DNA from 3 places in the Bacillus sp. AFS031507 genome. Region 1 is predicted to be linked to each of the others. Evidence: riboswitches for the same ligand, from Rfam matches in the RefSeq annotation. Region 1 holds a riboswitch; each other region holds the start of a gene.
The links. A riboswitch is a leader RNA that binds a small molecule or an ion and turns the genes downstream of it on or off. The one in region 1 is predicted to bind S-adenosylmethionine.

Region 1 (8,226 bases):
AACGACGTCATTGATCTTCGGAAACATTTGTACGAGAAAAAGAAAATTGGCGAGCAATTGGAGATTAAATATTACCGTGAAGGTAAGTTGAAGCAAACGACATTAAGATTAGCAGCAGAAACAACTCAATAAAAGCGTGGGTAAAACAGGAAAGTGAACCGTTCACTTTCCTGTTTTTATTTGTGTTATGATGTATAAGTTATTGAGTTATTTCGTATGACAGGATGATATAAAGTAAACAATAGCTTTAATGAAATGAATAAGTGTAGGAAAGGTGAAGTAGAAAATGATTTATTGCTGTGAGGAACATGTGGATATAGCCTTAGATACGATTGTGGATGATTTTGAGACTTTTCCCGTTTTGTCGAAAATAGATGTGGATAACTTATCAACAAACTGTGAATATTGTCAAAATACGGCTACATATGTTGTGGCGAACAAATGATTCCATACAAGATGTGGATAAAAATTGTGAATATGTGGATAACTTCTGTGGATATCTTGTTTGTAAGCTGTTTGTAATCAAGTTGTAAAGGGCTGTGGATTGTGAATATCTCAATTGTTACGGTTGGTAAATTGAAAGAGAAATATTTAAAACATGGTATTGAGGAGTATTTAAAACGACTGACTGCCTATGCAAAAGTTGATGTCATTGAAGTTGCCGATGAAAAAGCACCTGAAATATTAAGTGAGTTGGAAATGGTGCAGGTAAAGCAAAAAGAAGGCGAAAGAATTTTAGCAAAGATTAGCCAAGATACATATGTAATTGCCTTAGCGATTCAGGGGAAATTAGGCTCATCCGAGGAACTTGCTGATTCATTAGACAAGCTAGCTACCTATGGAAAAAGTAAGATTGCCTTTGTGATCGGCGGGTCATTGGGCTTGAGTGACGAAGTGATAAAAAGATCCAATGAGCGGCTTTCTTTTTCGCGGATGACCTTCCCCCACCAATTGATGAGGCTCATACTCGTTGAGCAGATATATAGAGCGTTTCGGATTAATCGGGGTGAACCGTACCATAAGTAAATGAGATTTTTAACAGCTGAATGTAAAAGCTTAAAGATTATGAGATTATTATAAATTTGGCTCCAGCCATATTAGACTGGAGCTTTATCATTTTCTATTATTAAAGTGCTTCTTTTATTACTTTTTTGTAATAGAGTACGGATAGTATACCGAAAATGGAGTATAATGCGGTATATAATAACATGACCATAATCATCGGTGTCCATAATTCAGTACCAAACATGAACCAACCAGATTTTACTGCAAAATAACTATGGGCTAAGCCAATGACTAAAGGGATACCGAAATTAAAGATTTGCTTTGCTTGAATGCCTCTTAACAAATCCCCTTGTGTGAATCCAAGCTTTCTTAATATCGTATAATTTGGTTTTTCTTCTTCGCTCTCATCCATTTGTTTAAAGTATAAAATACAACCAGATGTAACTAAAAAGGTTAATCCTAAAAAGCCAACGATAAACATGATAAGTCCCATGTTTCTTTGCTGATCATTGCTCATTTCTAGACGTGAATGATTTTTACCATTAAAAGTCATATTTTGAAAAAGATCATTCGCTTCTTCCAAATTACCTTCATCTTGCAAAACAATTCCAATATAAAGAGTCGATTCTTTTTGAATTTCTAGGTTAATATCTTTTTTTAATCGCTCAAAAATAGTTTCGTCCACAATTGCTAGGGGTAATCCACCGCTTGTAAAATAGTATGATACGATGTATTCCTTCCTTAAGCCTAAATATTTTTGAGGTATCACTTCATTTTTCCCTTTTAATTCTATTTGACCTGAACTTTTTAGTGGCATAAATTTTTGTAGTAAATCATTATAACCTGTAAAAAGGGTTTCCCCTGCAGATAAATTAACACTATTGGCGTCCTTGTCACTGATGACCGGAATAGTCATATTCCTTGGATCAGAATTCATATCCTCTAATTTTGATTCAGCTATTTTTTCTATGTTTGCATTTACCTGAATGACATCAATCATTTTTTCGTTATACTTAATTTCATTTACTTCTAATGCTTCTTTGAAATTTTCAGCATCTTGTTTATTTGTAATTGAAAAGTCAGCTACTACATTATTTTGGGTTAATCTTTCTGCTGAGTAGTGTGAAATATAGCTTAAGGATAACAAGCCGATAGCAAGTGCAGATACAGTCGTAATAATGGTTAATAATAAAGCATTTGATTTCATCCGAAACATGATGGATGAAAGAGACAATACTTCATTAATAGTTAAATAACCATCTTTCTTTTTTCGTATAACATAAAAGATAAATCGAACAGATCCTTTGTAAAAAAGATAAGTCCCGATAATAACGGAGGCTAAAATGAAGACCATGGCTAAGAATAGTTCAGTCATTGTTGTAAAGTCGCCACCAAATAATTTAGATGAAATATAATAGCCTAAAAGGATCAATAAGATGCCTATAATTCCGTAGATCATTTCAAAAATGGACACTTTTTTTACTTTTTCTTCAGTCGATGAAAGAACTCTAAATAGAGATAAGATACTTTGTCTTTTAATAAATAAAAAATTTATCAACATGATAAAAAAATAGATTATAGTAAAAACAACAACAGTTTGAATCAATGCTTCTGTTGAAAATCTTAATGTGGCGACGTCCTCAACACCGGTAATTTTAAATAAGATCATCATGATTAATTTTGAAATCGAAAACCCGATAAAGATTCCAATAAATAAGGAACCGAAATATAGAATAAAATTTTCAAGTGTAAGAATGCGAAAGATTCTGCTTTTTGTCATTCCTATTAACTGAAATAAACCAATTTCTTTACTGCGTCGTTTAATAAAAATGTTATTGGCGTATAAAAGAAAAATGGAGACAATCGCAACGAGTAAGACGGATGCTGTCTTGATTGCAGCTGCCCCTTTAATTGAACCTTTTGTTGCATTCATTGCAGGATCAAATTGCAGTGTGACAAAGGCAAAATACAGTGCCACTGTAAAAACTAGGGCAAAAACATAGAGATAATAATTTTTTACATTCTTTTTCAAATTTTGTAGGATGAGATGATTAATGCTCATTTTGCACCCCGCCCAATACACCTTGTGTTTTCATGATGTCATGAAAGAAATCCTGTCTCGATTCTTCACCCTTCGTTAATTGAGTATAAATTTGACCATCCTTAATAAATATGACCCGGTTGCAATAGCTGGCTGCGACTGCATCATGAGTGACCATTAGTATAGTGGCATTTCGTTTTTGATTTAAATCGCTTAGTTTGTTTAACAAATCGGAAGCTGATTTTGAATCAAGTGCCCCAGTTGGTTCGTCAGCGAAAATAATGCTTGGTTCATGAATAAAGGCTCGAGCTGCAGATGTACGTTGTTTTTGACCACCGGAAACTTCATTTGGATATTTATCTTTTAGATCATTAATGCCGAGCTCTTTAGCCAATGTATTAAATTTCTCATCTGCTTCTCTCTTGGACGTTTTTGTAATCGATAATGGTAATAGAATATTTTCTTTGACTGTTAGGGTATCTAATAAGTTATATTCTTGAAAAATAAAACCTAAATGATTTTTTCGGAATTCTGCTAATTGCTTTTCTTTCATAGCTGTCATTTCTTTTCCTTCGATATAAATTGTCCCGCTACTAACTTTATCAATTGAGGAAAGAATATTAAGTAAGGTTGTTTTCCCTGAACCCGAGGCACCCATGATACTCACAAATTCCCCTTTTTTAATGCTAACATCTAGACCCTTCAGTACTTCTTGTTTGTTAAATTTATTCCCATAGCTTTTATGAATTTTTGTTGCTTCTAAAATGTTCATTTCCACACACCCCTTGATTTGATAGTTTTATTATAAAAGGCTTTGTACTTCATTTCCTTCGATTGACGATACAAAAAATAAAAGCATGTGACAATTTTGTCACATGCCTGAAATATGAAGGAATTGATTTCTTTTCGGAAAGATTAAAGTAAAAGTGGTTCCAACTCCTAGTTTTGAATGTACGTCTATCTTGATTAATAATGGCTTTGCTGCTTTTTTTGCTAAATATAATCCCATGCCTGTTGCCGCATTATCTTGATGTTTTGCAGTTGATGTAAAGCCCTTATCAAATATGCGCGGCAGATCCTTTGGGTCAATGCCGCGTCCAAAGTCCTCTACCTCAAGGATGGTTTGTTCATTTTTTGGGTAAGTTTTAATGATGATATCGGATGCCTCGCTATATTTTATGGAGTTTGTTAAAAGTTGTCTGATGATAAACGCTAGCCATTTGGCATCGCTAAGGACTTCTTTAACCTCGGTATGTAAATCAAAGCCAATTCCTTTTTGAATACACCAAGATTGTAAATCTTTAATTTCCTTAGTTATTAAGACTTTTATATCTGTAACCTCTATATATAAATCATTTTCTATAAATGGTATACGTTTCTGATGAAGCTGCTGGTCAAGTAGTAGATGAATTCTTAACCATTCATAAATTAAATTCGATTTCATTGTTCCATTGTCTAGTCGATCAATCATTAATCTCATAGCTGTTAACGGTGTTTTTACTTCATGAATCCAAGATAATAATTCATCTTTCTCCTGCTCTAAGGACATCAAATTATGGGAAGCAATCTGTTTCAACCATTCAGTCTGGTTCGTAACACTATTCTCGATAATTACTTCAAAAGGACTCTCTGCATTTGAGATACTCGTTAAATCAAGATTATTTTCCCAAGTCTCTACACTTTTGTAAAAGTTTGTTTCCTTATTGTAGCGGATGATTAAAAAGATGATGAAAATAATCATTGATATAAAAACAATATAGACGATAGACATTAACGGTATTGTTGGATCAAAATAAGAGACAACGATGATTAGAAATTGTAGAAATAAAAAGAGAATAATCCAGCTGCGCCTTTCAATTAAATATTTTTGAATCATCTAAAACCAGCCTCTTCTTTAGCGATATAACCTTGACCAACTTTTGTTTCAATAAATTGTCCTAAACCAAGCTCATCCAGTTTTTTTCGTAAACGATTAACATTGACAGTTAAGGTATTATCACTCACAAAGCGCTCATCATCCCATAAGCTTTTTATCAACTCTTCTCGACTAACGATCTTATTTCTTTGTTCAATAAGCAGTTTTAAGATAAAAATTTCGTTCTTTGTTAGCTCTACCGAACCTGAGTCATTTGTGACAGTATTTTTCTCATAATCGACTGTTGCACCATACCATGTTTTAAGTAAGATTGGTTTATTATTGTAATTATATACTCGGCGAAGAATAGCCTGTATTTTTGCAATGAGAACATCAAAATGGAAGGGCTTTTGAATAAAGTCGTCCGCTCCCAGTTGCATAGACATAACCATATCGGTAGGATGATCACGTGAAGATAAAAATAGAATAGGAACGTTCGAATTGGATCGAATCATTCGACACCAATGGAAACCATCAAATTTTGGTAATTGAATATCAATAATGACTAATTCAGGTTTGATAATTGTAAATTCTTGAATTACTTTACTAAAATCATCAATACCGTAAACATCGTAAGACCACCCAGCCAACCTTTCTTTGATTTCATTAAACAATGTTTTATCATCTTCTATTAACAATAACTTAAACAAGGTAATCACCACACTTTTTACTTTTCCTTAATTAAATTGTATAGTAAAAATTTTCTGTGTGCCAGGGTGGAGGAATTTAATCGTAAATTGTTCTCATTTAGATACATACGGTGAACCGTATCATAAGTAACGGCGAAATTTTTACTTGAATTTATATTAGATAAGCATAATTATAATATTTTTGCTTATAAGGTTTTAAAATTTAAAAAACTCAGAAATATATTGACAATTATTTAATAGATTGATAAAGTTTAAAAAAATATTTCTTATCCAGAGAGGTGGAGGGACTGGCCCTATGAAACCTCAGCAGCAGGTCTAATAAGACACTGTGCTAATTCCATCGGGTGTGATGCCTTGATAGATAAGAGCCACGTTATTATTTGTCAGTAACGTACTCATTTATCTGAGTGCGTTTTTTGTTTTTCTGGATGTAGGAAAAAGGAGACTATGATGGAGAAGAAAAGCCAGCAAAAATTTCAAAGAAAAATGCAAACACGGCATTTAGTTATGCTATCGCTCGGCGGGGTGATTGGAACAGGATTATTCTTAAGTTCGGGTTACACAATCCAACAAGCTGGCCCGTTTGGGACCATTCTCTCCTATCTGATTGGTGCACTAGTGGTTTATCTCGTCATGCTATGTTTAGGAGAGCTTTCCGTACATATGCCTGAAACTGGTGCCTTTCACAGTTATGCGACTAAATATATTGGACCAGGGACTGGGTATACAGTTGCTTGGTTGTACTGGCTAACCTGGACTGTTGCTTTAGGTTCTGAATTTACGGCTGCAGGATTATTAATGCAGCGATGGTTTCCATCCATTAATGTCTGGATTTGGAGTTTGCTGTTTGCTATTTTGGTTTTTGTCTTAAATATACTGACGGTTAAGTTTTTTGCTGAATCTGAATTCTGGTTTGCGTCTATAAAGGTAATAGCGATTGTTCTGTTTATTGTTGTAGGAGCAGCGGCAATGGTAGGTTTTGTTCCGATGACTCATTCCCAATCGGCACCGTACTTCTCTAATTTTACAAGTGCAGGTTTATTTCCTAATGGTGCTTTTGCGATTGTCATGACAATGCTTGCGGTTAACTTTGCCTTTTCAGGAACGGAATTAATAGGAATTGCAGCGGGGGAAACAGCAAATCCGGAAAAAACGATACCAAAGGCCATTCGTACAACATTGTGGAGATTGATTATCTTTTTTGTAGGAACGATTGTTGTATTATCTGCATTATTGCCTACTTCAGATGCAGGAGTATTAGAGAGCCCCTTTGTTGCCGTTCTTGAACAAATTGGCGTACCATATGCAGCGGATATTATGAACTTTGTCATATTAACAGCCATTCTATCTGCTGCAAACTCAGGTCTTTATGCCTCTTCAAGAATGCTTTGGTCACTAGCAGATAAGAATACGATATCACCCATTTTTACAAAATTAACAAAACAAGGTGTTCCAATATATGCAGTCATTTTTAGCATGTTTGGCGGTGGTTTAGCTTTGTTCTCAAGTATTATTGCACCAGATACAGTGTATATCGTACTTGTATCTATTTCGGGCCTAGCTGTGGTGGTAGTTTGGATGAGTATTAGTGCTTCACAGTTTTTATTTCGCAGACAATATATTAAAGATGGAAATTCCGTAAAGGACTTGGTTTATCGTACACCATTCTATCCTTTGATACCTATCGCTTCCTTTATCCTTTGTCTTGCTTCATGTATTGGAATCGCATTTGACCCTACACAACGAATTGCCTTATATTGTGGCATTCCATTTATATTGTTTTGCTATGCAAGTTATTATTTAACCCAAAGTTTAAAGAAAAGAGGAGTAGGTTATGTCCAACAAAAACAACCCTATTAAGGCTATTTTATCCGAACATTCCATTATGCTACTGGACGGAGCGTTAGCCACAGAGCTTGAGTCGCATGGGTGTAATTTGGACGATCCCCTCTGGTCTGCACGCGTATTACTAGAAAATCCAGAATTGATTTATGAGGTTCATTCTGACTATTTCCGTGCTGGAGCGGACTGTGCCATAACGTCAAGCTATCAAGCAACCATTGACGGCTTTTCCAAGCGTGGTATCCAAGAGAAAGAAGCTTTAGAACTAATTAAGAAAACGGTGTTACTTGCGAGAAAAGCAAGAGATGATTTTTGGCAGGAAAATTCACAACCCAATAGACCTAAGCCATTGGTTGCCGCATCCGTTGGACCTTATGGGGCTTACCTAGCCGATGGTTCAGAGTATGTGGGAAACTACGGTGTTACAGATGAAACATTAATAGACTTTCATCGCACAAGAATGTCAGCGTTGATTGAAGCAGGTGCTGATCTATTAGCATTTGAAACGATTCCTTCCCTGCAGGAAGCGAAGGTATTAGCTTCATTGTTGAAGGAATTTCCAGATACATATGCCTGGCTATCCTTTTCTTTGAAAAATGAGAAAGCGATAAGTGACAGTACGCCGCTGGCAGAGTGTGCGAGAGTGTTTGATGACAACGAACAAATTGTTGCCATTGGTCTCAATTGTGCACCAGTGACAATCGTGACGGAAGCTATCAACGAGTTGCGAACAAACACCCAAAAAACGATTATTGTTTATCCGAACTCTGGTG
Region 2 (8,226 bases), on a different contig from region 1:
CAATCTCTGATGCTTCCTCAAATTTCCCCTCGGTAATTAACCGTTTGAATTTTCGTGAGCCAATTACATTCGTCCGTTCGCCGACCATGATGGGTCTTAACGTTGGATCGTCATAGATGAATGGTTCAATCCCGGAAACCATATGAACTGAGGTTTGTTTAAATTCTCTTGGTTGGTAGGCTTTCATCGCATCGGCAATCGCCTTAATATGGTCTGGAGTCGTCCCACAACAGCCACCGACAATATTAAGCCAGCCATGTGCGGCAAAATCAGACAGCTTTTTGGCTAAAGTCTCTGGTGTTTCATGATAATGACCTTCTTCATCAGGCAAACCTGCATTTGGATAACAGCTGACTGCTGTCGATGCTAGATTTGCTAATGAGCGGACATGATCCTGCATAAATTCTGGCCCAGTTGCACAGTTAAGTCCCACAGCAACGGGATTCATATGTTCAACGGAAATAAAAAACGATTCAATTGACTGCCCTGCGAGCGTTGTACCCATTGGCTCGATCGTCCCTGAAATAAACAGCGGCAGCGTTTTGCCGGTTTTTTCAAACGCCCTTTCGATACCAACATAGCCCGCTTTTACATTCAACATATCCTGACTCGTTTCAAGAAGCAGTAAATCGACACCGCCATCAATTAGGCCGATGGCTTGTTCCTCGTATGCGGCTGCAAGTGCATCAAAAGTAGTTCCACCTGTTACACTTAAGGTTTTTGTTGTTGGGCCCATTGAGCCTGCCACATAACGCGGCCATTCATCAGTTGAAACTTTGTAAGCTTCTTTCACAGCAAGAAAGGCAGCTATTTTATTAATTTCATAGGCTTTAAAACCAAGTTCATATTCATCGAGAACCAGGCTTGCCGCCCCAAATGTATTGGTTTCAATGATATCTGCTCCAGCCTCTAAGTATTCACGATGAATATTAGCAATGACGGATGGAGCGGTTAAATTCAAGTGCTCGTTACATCCTTCATACTGCTCGCCGCCAAAATCTTCCGCTGTAAGATTTGCTTCCTGGATCATGGTACCCATTGCCCCGTCCATCACGAGGATTCGTTTTTTGAGTTGTTCAGTAAATGGTGTTTTCGGCATAGGTGCTCCTCCTCAATTCACTAGCACGCTGACGGGTATATAACGCCAATTCAGCAGTTAATTCATAACGTAAAAATGGTGTAATCAAATAAATACCGTTAAATAAATCTAAGGCTGCATCGATTAGTGACTTAGTAATGGCAATTCCTTCTCGGGCAGCTTGAAGCGGTTGATCATTTAGTTGGGCCATCCGCTGGCGGATTGAATCGGCAATCTTAATACCAGGTACCTCATTATGGAGGAACTCAGCGTTCTTGCTGCTAATTAGTGGCATTAAGCCAATATAGATTGGTGCATCAAGATGCTTTGTATGTTCATAAACTTCGAGTAATTTTTCCTCAGAAAAAACCGGTTGGGAAATAAAGTAATCTGCCCCATAATGAACTTTTTTCTCAAGTCTCTTCACTGCTTTCTCCAGTGAGCGGACATTGGGATTAAAGGCTGCCGCAATGCTAAAGTCTGTCTTTTGCCCCAGATCTTTCCCTGAAAAAGACAATCCTTCATTCAACTGCTTAATCATTTGAATAAGTTCAAAGGAGGACACATCGTAAACAGATGATGCACCTGGAAAATCTCCTACTCTTGCAGGATCACCAGTAATAGCAAGAACATCATTCATCCCAAGCGTATGCAGACCCATTAAATGCGATTGCAATCCGATAATATTGCGGTCACGGCACGCAATATGAATGAGCGGACGCATTCCTAAGTCCTGTTTCACTAAATAGCCCAGCGATTCGTTGGAAATTCGGACCGTTGCTAGTGAATTATCAGCTAGGGTAATCGAATCGATTCCCGCTTCTTTTAAGGCTTTAGCTCCTTGGAAAAACTTTGTTGTATCTAGTTTTCTAGGAGGATCTAATTCAACTATAACCGATGGTCTCTCTTTCACAATATCCTGTAGGGGAGTGTATTCCCTTTTAGAAGAATGAGATTCAACGATTATCTTCTTTGGTTTTAATTTTACTATTTTTTCAGTGACTGGAACACTGTTTTTTAGTTCAGAAGCATATGCTCTAATATGGTCAGGAGTGGTTCCGCAGCATCCGCCAAGTAACCGTACACCTTGGTTACGGAAAGCTTTTGCTGAATTTCGGAAATAATCGGCATCTCCTTCATAATGAAACTTTCCGTCCGTATAGGCAGGGAGACTGGCATTTGGGTAGGCAGATAGAAAAGCATGTGCTGGTAATTCAATCTGTTCTAACGCTAATAGCATATGATGGGGGCCAAGACGGCAATTTAGCCCGACCACATCGGCTCCCAGGCCTTCAAGTCTTTTTAAGGCGTCATTGACAGGAGTTCGATCCTGCATAAGCCCGGGCTCTTGATGGGAGACCTGCGCAATAATCGGCAGCTTTGTTTCCTTTCTAGCAATCGTTAGAACGGTTTCAAGCTCTTCAAAATCGTAAAAGGTTTCAAGCAATAAGCCATCCACTCCTTCAAGAAGGAGACAATATAATTGTTCCCGGAAGCTTCGCTTTAATTCTTCTATAGAAATGGAATCCGGCTTAATTCCTCGATTTCCACCAATAGTTCCAAGGACGTACGTATCGTTTTGGGCAGCTGCCTTTTTGGCAATAGAGACGGCTGCACTGTTAATTTCCTTTACAGAATCCTCCAAACCATACCTCTGCAGCTTTAAATAGTTTGCCGCATAAGTATTAGTCTGAATCACGTCAGCACCTGCATCAATATAGGCTTTATGGATAGTTTGGATGTGTCCGGGCTGGGAAAGATTCAGTTCCTCCAAACAACTGTCCTTACCAAAGGAATACAATAGAGTACCCATTGCTCCATCAGCAATTAAGATTTGATTTTTTAATTTATCTAAAAAACTCATGATGATTCTCCTTGATGTAATACCAATTGTGTTTTGCGAACTTGCTCTAGTGCTTGTGAAAAATCCTTCATTAAATCATCAGGATTTTCAAGTCCGACCGATAATCGAACCAGACTATTTGTAATCCCGCGCTTCTCTCGCTCTTCTTGAGGCATGGCTGCATGGGACATTTTTGCTGGATAGGAAAGAATCGATTCTACCGCTCCGAGACTGACAGCAAATACAGGAATTTTTACATTGGCAAGAAAGGTGCGAAGTGCATCTTCATTAGCTAATTCAAACGATAAGACCGCTCCTGGACCAGCTGCTTGCGTTTTCTGAATTTGATATTGTGGGTGACTTTCCAACCCTGGGTAATGAACCTTTTCAACAAGCGGATGAGCATCTAAAAATTCCGCTAGTTTAATAGCCGATTTTTGTGATTGTTCCAGTCGGACGTGCAGCGTTTTGATCCCTCTTAAAACGAGCCATGCATCTTGAACACCCAAAATCGCCCCAAACCCATTTTGCAAGAAACCTAATCTTTTCGCCAAGTTTTCGTCTTTGACGACAGCAAGTCCGGCAACGACATCACTATGACCCGATAAAAATTTCGTCGCGCTATGGAGCACGACATCGGCACCTAACTCCAATGGACGTTGGTGGGAGGGGGTAAGGAAGGTGTTATCGACAAATGTTAACGCGCCCGTCTCCTTAGCTAAATTGCTAATTGCCTTAATGTCAGTCACTTTCATTAATGGATTCGATGGAGTTTCCACATAGAACGCTTTTGTATTTGCCTGAATGGCTTGTTTTACTTCATTTAAATTCGTCATATCGACGAAGGTATGTTCAATTCCGAGCCGCGTGAGGACCTCTGTGACCATCCGAAATGTACCGCCGTAAACATCTTCCGTAATGACAATATGATCACCTGCAGATAACAGGAGAAATGCCGTCGAAATGGCGGCCATACCAGATGAGAAGGCAAAGCCTTTTAACCCGCCTTCAAGTTCAGCAATGACATCTTCTAGTGCTTCCCTTGTCGGATTTAAACTGCGGCCATAATCGTACTTGCCAAACTGATCGAAATCAGATTGGTGAAAAGTGGATGCATGCTGTATGGGTACACTAACCGCTCCTGTTGTAGGATCAATTTTGTGCTTATTATGAAGGAGCCTGGTTTCAAATGTGTATTCTTCGTGTGCCATTATGCAATCACTCCTTCTTGAACATGGGCAAAAGCTTTTTCCAAATCTTCAATTATGTCTTGTGAATCCTCAAGTCCAACGGAGAAACGCAATAAACGATTGCAGACACCGGATTGAATTCGGATTTCTTCTGGAATATCCGCATGGGTTTGCGTTGCTGGATAAGTGATAAAGCTTTCCGTTCCACCTAAACTTTCCGCGAAGCTGATTAGATTTAAGCCTTGTAGAAATGGATTAACCCAAGCTTCATCCTTGATTCTAAAGGAAACCATTCCGCCCCGTCCCGGATAGAGGACATCTGTGACAGCATCATGCTGGGAAAGAAATTCGACGATATTCTTAGCATTTTTTTCATGTCTTTCCATTCGAAGTGATAATGTTTTCATACCGCGCATTAATAACCAGGAATCGAATGGGCTCAGAACAGCCCCGGCACCATTATGATGGAAAGCCAATGCTTCACAAAGCTCTTTTCCTTTAGCGACAATAAGCCCGGCTAGAACATCATTATGACCGCCTAGGTATTTCGTCGCGCTGTGGATAACAATATCAGCTCCAAGGGTAATCGGCTGTTGTAAAAGTGGGGTATAGAAAGTGTTGTCCACAATTAACAAAAGTCCATGTTCCTTGGCAATTTTTGAAACAGCGGCAATATCTGATTCCTGCATAAGTGGATTGGTTGGTGTCTCAAGGAAGATGGCCTTTGTTTGCGGCGTAATTTTTTTTTCAATCTCTTCCGGACAACAGGTATTAACATATTGACTCTTCAAGCCCCATTTTTGATAGCCTTTTTCTAATAAACGGTAGGTACCGCCATATAAATCCTCACTGACCAGCCATTCATCTCCAGATTGGAATAAAGAAAGAATCGTTAAGATTGCTGCCATACCAGAGCTGCAGGCAAATCCTTGATCCCCGCACTCTAAATCAGCAATTGTTTTTTCTAGGAGCTGACGCGTTGGGTTTCCTGTGCGGGTATAGTCGAACCCAGTGGATTGCCCGATACCTTCATGACGAAAGGCTGTTGAAAAGTATACAGGTGGGTTAACGGTTCCAGTTGTTGTCTCACTGCGGTTTCCTATTTGGGCAAGTTTCGTTTCAATTTTGTACATGATGACCACTCCTTGTGTAGTAAATATAATAAATAAAAAAAGCCTTCTTTTTATAAGAAGAAGGCTTTTGTAAGTACGACCAAAAAGTCATTCTTCTTATCTTGCAAATTAACGACTAATTTGCAGGACTTAGCACCTTTTCAATGAGTGTAGCCATTGATGGTTGCTGAGGTGTCTTCGGGCCATTCCCTCAACCTCTCTTGATAAGAAAATTAATATTTAGATTATTTATAAAATTTACTACAACTTAGCGGTGGTGTCAATTTATTTTATTAAAAATGAGTTAATGGTTAAGTATTGTTCGTAATAAAGCACTTACCAAAAGTATAAAGTGATTATTATCGTTCTTTACAGAGAACTAATTGTTTACTATAATGATATTTAAGAGAGGAGTGAAAATTTATTTTAGGAGGCACATTATGTTAGGAAATATAATTCAAAAATTAAGGAAAGAAAAAAACCTTACCTTATCTCAATTAGCTGAGAAAACATCTATCTCAAAATCTTACTTAAGTCAAATCGAAAGGAATATCCAGAGTAACCCTTCAATTGAAATTTTGGGGAAAATAGCCAAAGTACTAGATGTAGACATACAAACACTTTTAAGCCAAGATACCGCAAAATCTGATACAAATGATAATGGTAAAGGGAATGTAAAAAATTGGAAGATTTTTATAAATATTGCACTAGAATCTGGATTGATAAATGAGAAAGACTTAATTGAGTTAAGAAACGCCCTACAAAAAGGCAAAAAATAGTTATAACAATTAGACAAAATATATAGAGGTGAAAATATGAGGGTCCTTGTAACTGGTGGTTATGGCTTTATAGGTTCCTTTGTTGCTGAAAGATTTTTTAAGGAAGGTGATGAAGTCTACATTATTGATAACCTTTCTACAGGAAATAAGGATAATGTGAAGTTCAATCATAAATTTTATCAATTAAACGTAGAAGACCAAATGTGTGAGGGGGTATTCCAATCTAATCGATTTGATGTAGTTATTCATCTGGCAGCACAAGTAAATGTCGGAACATCAATGGTGAACCCATACCTAGATTCTCAATCAAACATCCTAGGATTGACAAATATACTTCAATTATCACACAAATATGGAGTGAAAAAAGTAGTATTTGCTTCTTCAGCAGCCGTTTATGGTCTTAATGATGATATTTCATTGAAAGAAGATGCTTTATGTGATCCTCTATCACTATACGGAATCAATAAATGGGTAGGGGAACTATATTGCAAAAAGTGGACTGAAATGTTTGGTGTTGATACACTTTGTTACCGCTTTTCAAATGTCTTTGGTCCTAAGCAAGGAACAGTCGGTGAAGGTGGAGTCATTTCCATTTTTATTAACAATGTTTTAGAACAAGAGCCCCTGCAGGTTTTTGGGGACGGAGAGCAAACTAGGGACTTTATATATGTAGAAGATGTTGCCTATGCCATTTATCGCGGCGTCGAATATGATCTCAAAGGGGTTTATAATTTATCAACTAATACAGAGACAAGTGTGAACGATTTTATTTATACTCTCGGAAATTTGGAAGATATAAAAGAAGTAATCTATAAAGAGCCAAAGCAAGGTGATATCAAATTTTCTAGGTTGGAAAATACAAAGATTAAACAGGACCTGGATTGGGAACCACTTCATAATTTTCAGGCTGGGTTAGAAAAAACTTATGATTGGTTTAAAAATAATCGGAGTAAAAAAGGACAACAACAGTCGGTTAAAATCAAAATGAATTACGAAAATCAGAACATTCATACAACATCTTGAAAATTTAGTTATTGTTGCACAAGCCAATTTTGTAAGATGTTATTGGAAAATGTTGTTCACAAGCATAATTACCTATTTATGGGATGATATTGTTGATTTGTTCATTATAGTGAACTATAATTGATTATATAAAGAATAACTTAAGGGATTGTAAGGAGATAATTATGATTAGAAGGAGTACAACTATATATATTTCAGCCATTTTTCTTATTGTTGGCCTTCTTTTTTTATTTAAAAATGAGCATCAAGTCGCTACAAGGACTGGCACTGGCCAAAACGAATATGTGAATGTGGATGAATTTGGAGCTATCGGTGATGATTTGAAAGACGATTCACGATCCATTCAAGAAGCAATAAATTACAGCCATGAAACAAAAATTGGAAAAGTAAAGTTACTTGGAAATAAGAGTTATATTCTAAAGAAAGGATTAGTTTTAAAAGAGGGTGTTGAATTGGAATTTGGTCAAAATACTAGGTTAAGAATAGAAGGGAACTTTCAAGCAATTAATGTGAAAAAAAATGCGTCAATATCAAATGGAGTTCTTGAAATAATAGATGCTAACTTTGATTCAGATGTTATTTACTTAGACGGTATTCATAAATTTTGGTCATGGGATAGAACTCAAATCAAAAATGTTACACTCTTAAACACCAGCGGCTCACATAGGGGTACAGGTCTTCATCTTTATGCAGGTGGCCCAGGTCAATTCATTTGTTTTGTTAATTTTACTGATATTAGAATTGCAGGATTTCATACCGGTGTTAAATTGGAAGCTGAAAAACCGAAAGATAGTAATAAATATAGCTTTATTAACGGCAATCGATTTATTAATCTAACCTTGGATGACTGTATAAGCTGTATTGATATTAATAGCTCGATGAGTGTTCCAAATGAAAGTTCTGGTAATGATTTTAGTGGACTTCAAATTCAAGTCTCTAAATATACTAAAGAAGTAATAACAGTAAGTGGCTCTGATAATAAATTTGAAGGTTTAATATGGGACGCTCATATAGTAAAGGGCAATAATCCAATAATAGAATTTTCAAAAGAGTCTATGAGAAATAGTTTATATACGAATATAGGGTCAAACTATATTAAGGATAAAGGAGTACATAATTATTATTCTACTCCAGAAGAAGACGCGCTGAATTCAAAGTAGAATCCAACACTTTTTTGTTAATTTGCACCTTTGTGTTCGTT
Region 3 (8,226 bases), on a different contig from region 1:
CCCCGTTTTAAACGCTACAATGACGCCAAAGCCGATAAACATACTAGCAAGCGCCGCCCGTAAAATATAACGGAGGATGCTTTTCCGGAAAATTTTCATCTTTTTTAGGGCGAGTTTCTCGGCTTCACCTAATGGCTGCATTTCCATGTTTGTCATAACCACCATTCACGAATAGATATTATCCGTTTATTTTTAATCGAAAAGGGCTTAGTTATGTATTATTGGGTAAATTTTTCATTAAACAAGCTTAGTATAATAACATTTTATAAAACATAAACTTTTGTAATAGTTAAAAATAGCAATAACATCCGTAATTCAGTTATAATAGAGGAGTTTTTTGAAGACTGATTTTAAGGAGTCATTATGTCGACATTGAAAAAAATTACCCCTTCGTATGATCCATGGGAAGCCTATTTAGATATCGAGCAATATGGAAAGCCTCAGTTAACCAATATCGAGTTCACCACAACAACACTTTGTAATATGCGCTGTGAGCATTGTGCGGTAGGCTATACACTCCAAACAAAGGATCCACAGGCGATTCCTCTTGATTTGCTATTAAAAAGATTAGAGGAAATTCCAACATTACGTTCGATAAGCATTACCGGAGGAGAACCGATGTTATCCTTATCCTCGGTAAAAAATTATGTTGTACCGATTTTAAAATATGCCCATGAGCGTGGTGTACGGACGCAGATTAATTCCAATTTAACCCTAGATCAAGATCGTTATGGATTAATCGTGCCTTACTTAGATGTTTTACATATTTCGCATAACTGGGGGACCGTCGATGATTTTGTCGAGGGTGGCTTTGCCAGAATGGAACGGAAGCCTGAATATGAACAACGGGAAAAATATTTTAATAGAATGATAGAAAATAGTCGTGGACTGGTAAGAGCAGGGGTGATGGTATCGGCGGAAACGATGCTAAACAAGCGGACACTACCGTATTTAGAAAAAATTCACCGCCAAATTGTTGATGAAATGCTATGCCAGCGCCATGAAATACATCCAATGTACCCAAGTGATTTTGCTAGCAATCTCGAAAGCTTATCACTTAATGAAATAAGAGAAGCAATCCATCACTTACTAGATGTCAGAGATGAAAATGTGTGGATGCTGTTTGGCACGCTCCCATTTTATGCATGCAGCGATAATCAAGAGGATTTAGCTCTTTTACAACGTTTATATAAAAGTAAAAATGTCACCGTCAGAAATGACCCTGATGGACGTTCGCGATTGAATGTAAATATTTTTAACGGAGATATTATTGTTACTGATTTCGGTGATACACCGCCACTTGGAAATATTCTGACAACAAATCTGTTACATGCATATGATACCTGGCAGTCGTCTGCCTTAGCAAAGGAATTAAGCTGTCATTGCCCGGCGGTTAAATGCCTTGGACCCAATATATTAGTTAAGAACAGTTATTATCAGGAAATGGACTTTACCAAGCGAGAAAACAGAATTAAGAAATAAAGCCAAAGCACTTTAAATGCATTAAATTTAAAGTGCTTTTTTACTTATTCCTTGCCCAATCTTAAAGTAATTAAATCGAGTGTTTTACAAGCTTTGGGTGACGATGCATTGAAACAAATAAAATAAATCCGCTAATAATTAATAATGAACTTGTACTGATAAAAACGGCAGAAAAACCGTAGTAACCAGATATGAATCCACCCAGCATCGGGCCGACAATATTCCCAAGGAAGCGCAAGCTGGTATTATAGCCTAATACTTCGCCTTGCATCGCAATCGGTGCCTCTTGACGGATATATGCAATCCGTACAGGAATAATTCCGCCAATCGTAACACCCAGTGCAAAGCGGATGATAACCAGTTGCCAAAGGCTAGAAACCGCTGCCCCAGGCAAGTAGACAATCCCCGCTAGAAAAAGAAGAATAACTAATATTTTGATATACCCATACTTATCAGCGATTTTCCCCCAATTTCTCGACATTAACAAATTCCCCAGTCCCGCAGCGGAAAAAGCAATCCCTGAATAAATGGCAACATTAGTTGTGCCATGCAGATCACTAACAAATAAGGATAAAATTGGTTGAATGCTAAAGTGAGCGATCTGAACTAGGGCTGAAATTAGTAGGACTGTTAATAACACAGGGTTACGAATAATATGTTTAAAAACTTCTTTGCTTGAGTAATGTGTTTTTGCACCCTTAGAAATAGGTATCAAGAATTCCTTTGTGGCAATCACTAACAGGACAGAGATGAAAATCGAAATGGACGTCCATTTAAAGGTAGTGGAATAGCCAAGAGAATCAGCTAAAACACCACCCAGTATCGGTCCTAACAATGAACCTGTAATACTACCTGTTTGGTACCAAGAACACGTCCCGCAATCTCCTTCGGTGTTTGCGTTGAGATAAAAGCCTGTGACATCGGAATAAAGCCCGAAAAGAAGCCCATGAAAAAGCGCAGTAACAGTAGTTGCCAGACAGAATGGACATAGCCCATTAGAAAAATAGATAAGCCCATCCCTAATCCGGAAATGATAAGGATTCTTTTTCTCCCATAACGGTCGCCAATTCTACCCCAAATTGGTGAGAGGAGGAAGGCAGAAACAAATGTGATCCCAAAGGTGATTCCCGACCAATGCTGAACATATTTTTCCGTGAAGTTACCAAACGTCTCAATGTACAATGAAATAAACGGCATAACCATTGTCATACTTCCTGCTACAAAGAAGTTCGCAAACCACATGATCATTAAATTACGCTTTGCACTTCTCTCCTGATACACTTTAAATAACACTTCTTTCTGAAATGTATTTCGATTAACTAAATATTATCATACCGAAATTTCTGATAATTTTTAAAGGGATATCCCTTATATATAAAATTGGAAATTACGTTTACTACTATTCAAAGGTTTTGGCGGATTGGGAATAATAACTGTATTACAAATATTCAAAACACTATTGACAACTTGTTAATGGGAGACTAAAATCTAATTTATTACTTTAAATGAATAATACGTTCTCTTATCAAGAGTGGCAGAGGGACTGGCCCGATGACGCCCAGCAACCGTTCCGTTTGGAATTGGTGCTAAATCCTGCAAAACAATTTATTGTTTTGAAAGATAAGAGAGGAGTAGTCCCTTAATTTGTGATGAAACCTCTCTTTTCTGGAGAGGTTTTTTATTTTTATATAAAAACAAACCTTTCCAATCGGAGTAATGGAGTATTGATAAGAATCTAAAAGGGGGAGCTTTAATCATGAAAAGAAATATCTTTAAAAGTACACTCGTATCAGCATTAGCAGCAACACTCTTACTCACAGGCTGTGCTTCTGAGGGAGAAACAAAACAAGCAAGCGCTCATAAAAAGGTTTCACTTGAAGGTGTATCTGAAAAGTTTACAAGTGGTGATCCGTTAAAAATCAAGGTTATCCGAAAAATTGGCGGTGACGATCATACTGCCCAGTTCTTAGCAGGTGCAAAAGAAGAGGGAGAAGCCTTAGGTTTTCAAGTGGACGTGTTTTCCGCAAATGGTGACACAGCTAAGTTCCATGATGCTATTAATCAGTCATTAGACCAGGATTATGATGGATTTATCATTTCTCATGGTGACGATGATGCGACTGTTAATGATGTAAAAAAGATAGTTGAAAAAGGAAAAAGTGTAGTTACATTTGACTCGAATCCAAATATTGCGAAGGTTGATGGAGTAACGCTTACTTCACAGGATGATGAAGCCTTAGCAACTTTGGCCCTTGATCAACTCGTAAAGAATACAAACGGAAAAGCAAATATTGCCTACCTATGGGTCGACGGTTTCCCTGCAATGGTTAGACGTAATAAGGTTTATCAAGATGTCCTTTCAAAAAATCCTGAAATTAAAGAAGTGGAACGCTTTGGTGTGGCAGCGGCAGATACAAGTGTACAAACACAAAACGCAGTTGCAGCCATGTTAAATAAATATCCAAAGGGCAAACTCGATGCCATATTTGCTACTTGGGATGCTTTTGCAATCGGTGCAGCACGAGCTTTGAAAGAAGCGGGACGTGAAGAAGTAAAGATTTATGGAATCGATGTTTCCAATGCGGATCTGCAAGAAATTCAAAGAAAAGGCAGTGCTTGGAAATACACAGCAGCTGTCGATCCGAAACTTATCGGTGCTGTTGATATGAGAATACTTGCGAAAAAGCTTGCGGGTGAAGAAACACCACAGACCTTTGATTTAGATGCTTCCCTTGTTTCACAAGAAAATCTTCTCAAAGCAAAAGAGCCTGTGAACATGGTTAATCTGGCAAAAATTATCCCAGGCTGGGGTCAATCGACTGCATTTGAGGAAGAGTGGATAAAAACGTTAAAGAAGCATTATAAAGAATAGTCGGTATACAACTAGACACTCTCTTTTTCAATAGATGAAGAGAGTGTTTGCTTACGGGGGATGATTTTGATGAGATCAACATTGGAGATGAAAAACATCTCAATAGAGTTTCCTGGTGTGAAGGCATTGAATCAGGTTGACTTTTCGATGGAAACGGGAGAAATACAAGCTTTGATTGGGGCAAATGGGGCAGGGAAATCAACGTTAATGAAGGTTCTCGCGGGTGCTTATGACCACTATACCGGTGAAATAAGGTTAGATGGAAAAAAGTTGAAGATTCGTTCTCCGAAAAATGCCCAGGACACAGGAATACAAATCGTTTATCAAGAAGTAGATACGGCTCTCATTCCATATTTAACTGTCGCAGAAAATATTATGCTCCATGATACAGTCCATAACATGGGGAAAAAGCAATGGATGAAATGGAAGGACCTTCATCAAAAGGCGGGGCAAATATTAGCGGGTATGAACATTAAGCTTCCGACGAAGAAGCTGGTAAGTGAGTTAACGTTAGCGGAAAAACAAATGATCTTAATCGCTAGGGCTGTTTCAAATCAGTGTAAGTTTCTTATTTTAGACGAGCCGACTGCACCATTGAGTCATACTGAAACGACGGAATTATTCCGGATCATCCGTGATTTAAAAAAGCAAAATGTAGGAGTTATCTTTATTTCCCATCGCTTGCCAGAAATTTTTGAAGTCTGCGATGAAGTGACCGTAATGAGAAACGGTGAATTTGTTGCAAAAGAGCGAGTTACTGATACGACCATCAACAAAGTGGTGGAGCATATGCTGGGACAAAAATTAGAAGAACAGTTCCCAGTGAAGAATACGTCCATTGGAAACACGGTCCTTGAGGTAAGAGGACTTTCAGATAGAGAGAAAATTAAAGATTTACATATTCATGTTAAATCAGGGGAAATCCTTGGAATTGCTGGACTTGTGGGTGCTGGAAAAACAGAATTGTGTAAGGCGTTATTTGGCTCTGAGAAATTAACTGGGGGAGACATCTTTCTTCATGGCAATAAATTAAAATTAAAGAGCCCCTATCATGCGGTTAAGAAGGGAATTGCTCTAGTTCCAGAGGAACGGAGAAAGGAAGGAATTCTGGTTCTTGAATCGGTAGAAACCAATTTAACAGCTGCAAACTTAGGGGAATTTTCAAAGGTGTTTAGCTTTTTAGATCGAAAAAAAGAAAAAGAAACGGCAAAGCAGTTGATCCGTCGCCTCGGAATTAAAACCCCTTCCGAAGAAACCAAGGTACAGAATCTTTCCGGGGGGAATCAGCAAAAGGTCGCAATCGGAAAGTGGCTCGTAGCTGAAGCAGATGTATATATTTTTGACGAACCAACCAAAGGCGTCGATGTTGGCGCAAAGAAGGATATCTTTGAGTTAATAGCTGAACTAGCAAACCGGGGTAAAGCAATTATTTATGCTTCTTCAGAGCTTTCGGAGATTATTGGGATTACTGATCGGGTCTATGTTTTATATGACGGTAGGTCCGTAAAGGAAATTGATACGAGAGAAACGAACGAAGAAGAACTATTATTTTATTCAACAGGGGGCAGGTAAAATGGAGGCAAATATTGCAGCAAAGAATCAGGAAGCCCCGGCAAAAAAAGTATTTGAGTTATTTCGCTTTTTATATAAATATGGGACGATTATTACGATTCTTGCACTTATTATTATTTTCTCAGTGGCTAATCCTACTTTTATTCAGGGCAGTAATATCATCAATATCTTACGTTCGATCTCCATTGTAACGATTATCGCTATCGGTATTACGATTTCATTGTCTGTTGATGGTTTTGATTTATCGGTGGGATCGGTAGCGTCCTTATCTAACGCCATTGTCATTTCGATGTTTGTATGGTTTTCACAAAACACATTGGTGGCGGTCATTTCTGCGATTGCTGCATCATTAGTAGTAGGTGCATTAAACTCATTCATGATTGTGAAATTAAGAATTCCAGATATGCTGATGACACTCGCTACGATGTTTATTATTCAAGGGACCGCACTGACATATACAAAAGGGGCGACAGTTTCACAAAACATGGTTATGAATGATGGCTCGATGGCATCGGGTCTGATCAGTCCTTTTTTTGCAAAAATCGGAGAAGTGCCGTGGATTATTATCATCATGGCAGTGACCGTGATCCTCGTGCATATCTTTTTGAACTATACAAAGCATGGCCGATATATGTATGTGATCGGTGGTAACAAAGAAGCGGCGAGACTATCAGGTATCCCAGTTAATAAATATAAGGTGGCAGCGTATTTGCTTTCGGCTCTGTTTGCCTCCATTGGAGGGATTGTGCTTGCATCAAGGGTTTTGACTTCAGAAATTAACTCTGGTGCTCCCTACTTAATGGATTCAGTTGCCGCCGCTTATATTGGCTTTTCAGTGCTCGGGGCAGGGAAGGCCAACGCGTTTGGAACATTTGTTGGAGCTGTCCTGATCGGGATTCTGCAAAACGGACTCGTGATGATGTCCGTCCCGTATTATGCGATGGATATTGTTAAAGGGACCGTCTTGGCCTTTGCGTTAGCAATTACGTATTATAAACAAAAATAATTGAACTATGATCAACCTATCCATTTTGCGGATAGGTTTATTTTTTTTGAAAAACCAGAGTAAAATCTACAAATATAAGTAAGTTTTGAGGAACAATATTTAGAGATAGGAGGGATCTTAATGGAACATTATGAAGCATTTCTGAGAAGTAAGAATTGGGTAGATACCGATTTAGATTCAAGGTATATAAATGTTAATCATCCCTATGCTATCTTAATTTCTGAGGATGAAGGGCAAATTACCTTAAGAGGTAACACTGGGTTTGATAATGGGCAAAATGGCGAGGAGATTTTTACGTTTAACTCATTGAAAGAGCTCCAAGAGTGGTTTGAAAACAATATTGGGGAGTAACGAGAACAAGCAGCCAGGGAAGGCCCCTGGCTATTTTGCTTTTTGTCGAGAAATGTCGTTTCATTTTTCTGAAAATTCAATTGACTAGAGTTTGAAAGTATAGTAATTTATATATAACAACATATAACGTTATATAAAGTTGTATATTGTTTAAAGAGTTTACTAGTGTTCATTGACTAAAATATTTTATCAGGGAGGCAACAAAATGACGACTGAATTAGTAATTGACGTAAAAAATCAAGTGCAACAAGCATTAGCAGAGGTAGAAAAAAGAAATATTTCCAGTGTTTTCTTTGTAGCATGTGGAGGCTCATCTGCCATTATGTATCCAAGCAAGTATGTAATTGACCGTGAAGCAAAGGTTCTTGATGCCCACCTGTTTAGTGCAAATGAATTTATCCATCGCAATCATGCAAAACTTGGAAGCAATTCCCTGGTTATTCTGTGCTCACACTCAGGAACCACACCTGAAACAGTAGAAGCAGCAAAATTTGCTAGAGCAAAAGGGGCTTTGGCTGTTTCTTTAACTAATGTGGAAGCGTCACCGTTGGCGCTAGCTTCAGATGTCGTGCTGAAGTATCAATGGGGTGAAGGAGCAAACGCTTTCACAACGAACTATTCGGTTTTATATCAACTAGTATTTGGTGTACTAAAAGTTGTTGAAAATAACGAAAAAGCTAGTATAGTAGAAGAAAGTCTTGAGAATTTACAGAATGTTTACGAAAAAGCAGCTGCACTCTATCAATCGAAAGCAGAAGCATTTGGACAAGATTATAAAGACGAGAAGATCGTTTATACAATGGCAAGCGGAGTAAACTATGGTGTTGCCTACTCCTATGCAATTTGTATCCTTATGGAAATGCAGTGGGTTCATTCCCATGCCATTCACGCGGGAGAATACTTCCACGGACCATTTGAAATTATTGATGAAGAAACACCATTC

Region 2: linked by a shared signal. The riboswitch ahead of COE25_RS02595 (methionine biosynthesis PLP-dependent protein) and the one ahead of mmuP (S-methylmethionine permease) in region 1 are both predicted to bind S-adenosylmethionine.
Region 3: linked by a shared signal. The riboswitch ahead of COE25_RS00810 (sugar ABC transporter substrate-binding protein) and the one ahead of mmuP (S-methylmethionine permease) in region 1 are both predicted to bind S-adenosylmethionine.

What each region holds. Positions count from the first base shown of each region.
Region 1 is NZ_NUOW01000028.1:46,461-54,686, forward strand. It holds gene COE25_RS23525 (S1C family serine protease) at 1-132, shown strand, start outside; gene COE25_RS23530 (CxxH/CxxC protein) at 287-445, shown strand; gene rlmH (23S rRNA (pseudouridine(1915)-N(3))-methyltransferase RlmH) at 547-1,026, shown strand; gene COE25_RS23540 (ABC transporter permease) at 1,127-3,067, opposite strand; gene COE25_RS23545 (ABC transporter ATP-binding protein) at 3,057-3,818, opposite strand; gene COE25_RS23550 (sensor histidine kinase) at 3,918-4,922, opposite strand; gene COE25_RS23555 (response regulator transcription factor) at 4,919-5,611, opposite strand; SAM riboswitch class I at 5,875-5,979, shown strand; gene mmuP (S-methylmethionine permease) at 6,062-7,471, shown strand; gene mmuM (homocysteine S-methyltransferase) at 7,446-8,226, shown strand, end outside.
Region 2 is NZ_NUOW01000002.1:146,208-154,433, reverse strand. It holds gene metH (methionine synthase) at 1-1,099, opposite strand, end outside; gene COE25_RS02605 (bifunctional homocysteine S-methyltransferase/methylenetetrahydrofolate reductase) at 1,077-2,942, opposite strand; gene metC (cystathionine beta-lyase) at 2,939-4,132, opposite strand; gene COE25_RS02595 (methionine biosynthesis PLP-dependent protein) at 4,132-5,244, opposite strand; SAM riboswitch class I at 5,338-5,454, opposite strand; gene COE25_RS02590 (helix-turn-helix domain-containing protein) at 5,664-6,002, shown strand; gene COE25_RS02585 (NAD-dependent epimerase/dehydratase family protein) at 6,039-7,025, shown strand; gene COE25_RS02580 (glycoside hydrolase family protein) at 7,190-8,185, shown strand.
Region 3 is NZ_NUOW01000001.1:161,193-169,418, reverse strand. It holds gene COE25_RS00825 (formate/nitrite transporter family protein) at 1-147, opposite strand, end outside; gene yfkAB (radical SAM/CxCxxxxC motif protein YfkAB) at 364-1,482, shown strand; partial or broken gene COE25_RS00815 (MFS transporter) at 1,553-2,730, opposite strand; SAM riboswitch class I at 3,002-3,109, shown strand; gene COE25_RS00810 (sugar ABC transporter substrate-binding protein) at 3,239-4,354, shown strand; gene COE25_RS00805 (sugar ABC transporter ATP-binding protein) at 4,424-5,926, shown strand; gene COE25_RS00800 (ABC transporter permease) at 5,928-6,932, shown strand; gene COE25_RS00795 (hypothetical protein) at 7,053-7,283, shown strand; gene COE25_RS00790 (SIS domain-containing protein) at 7,489-8,226, shown strand, end outside.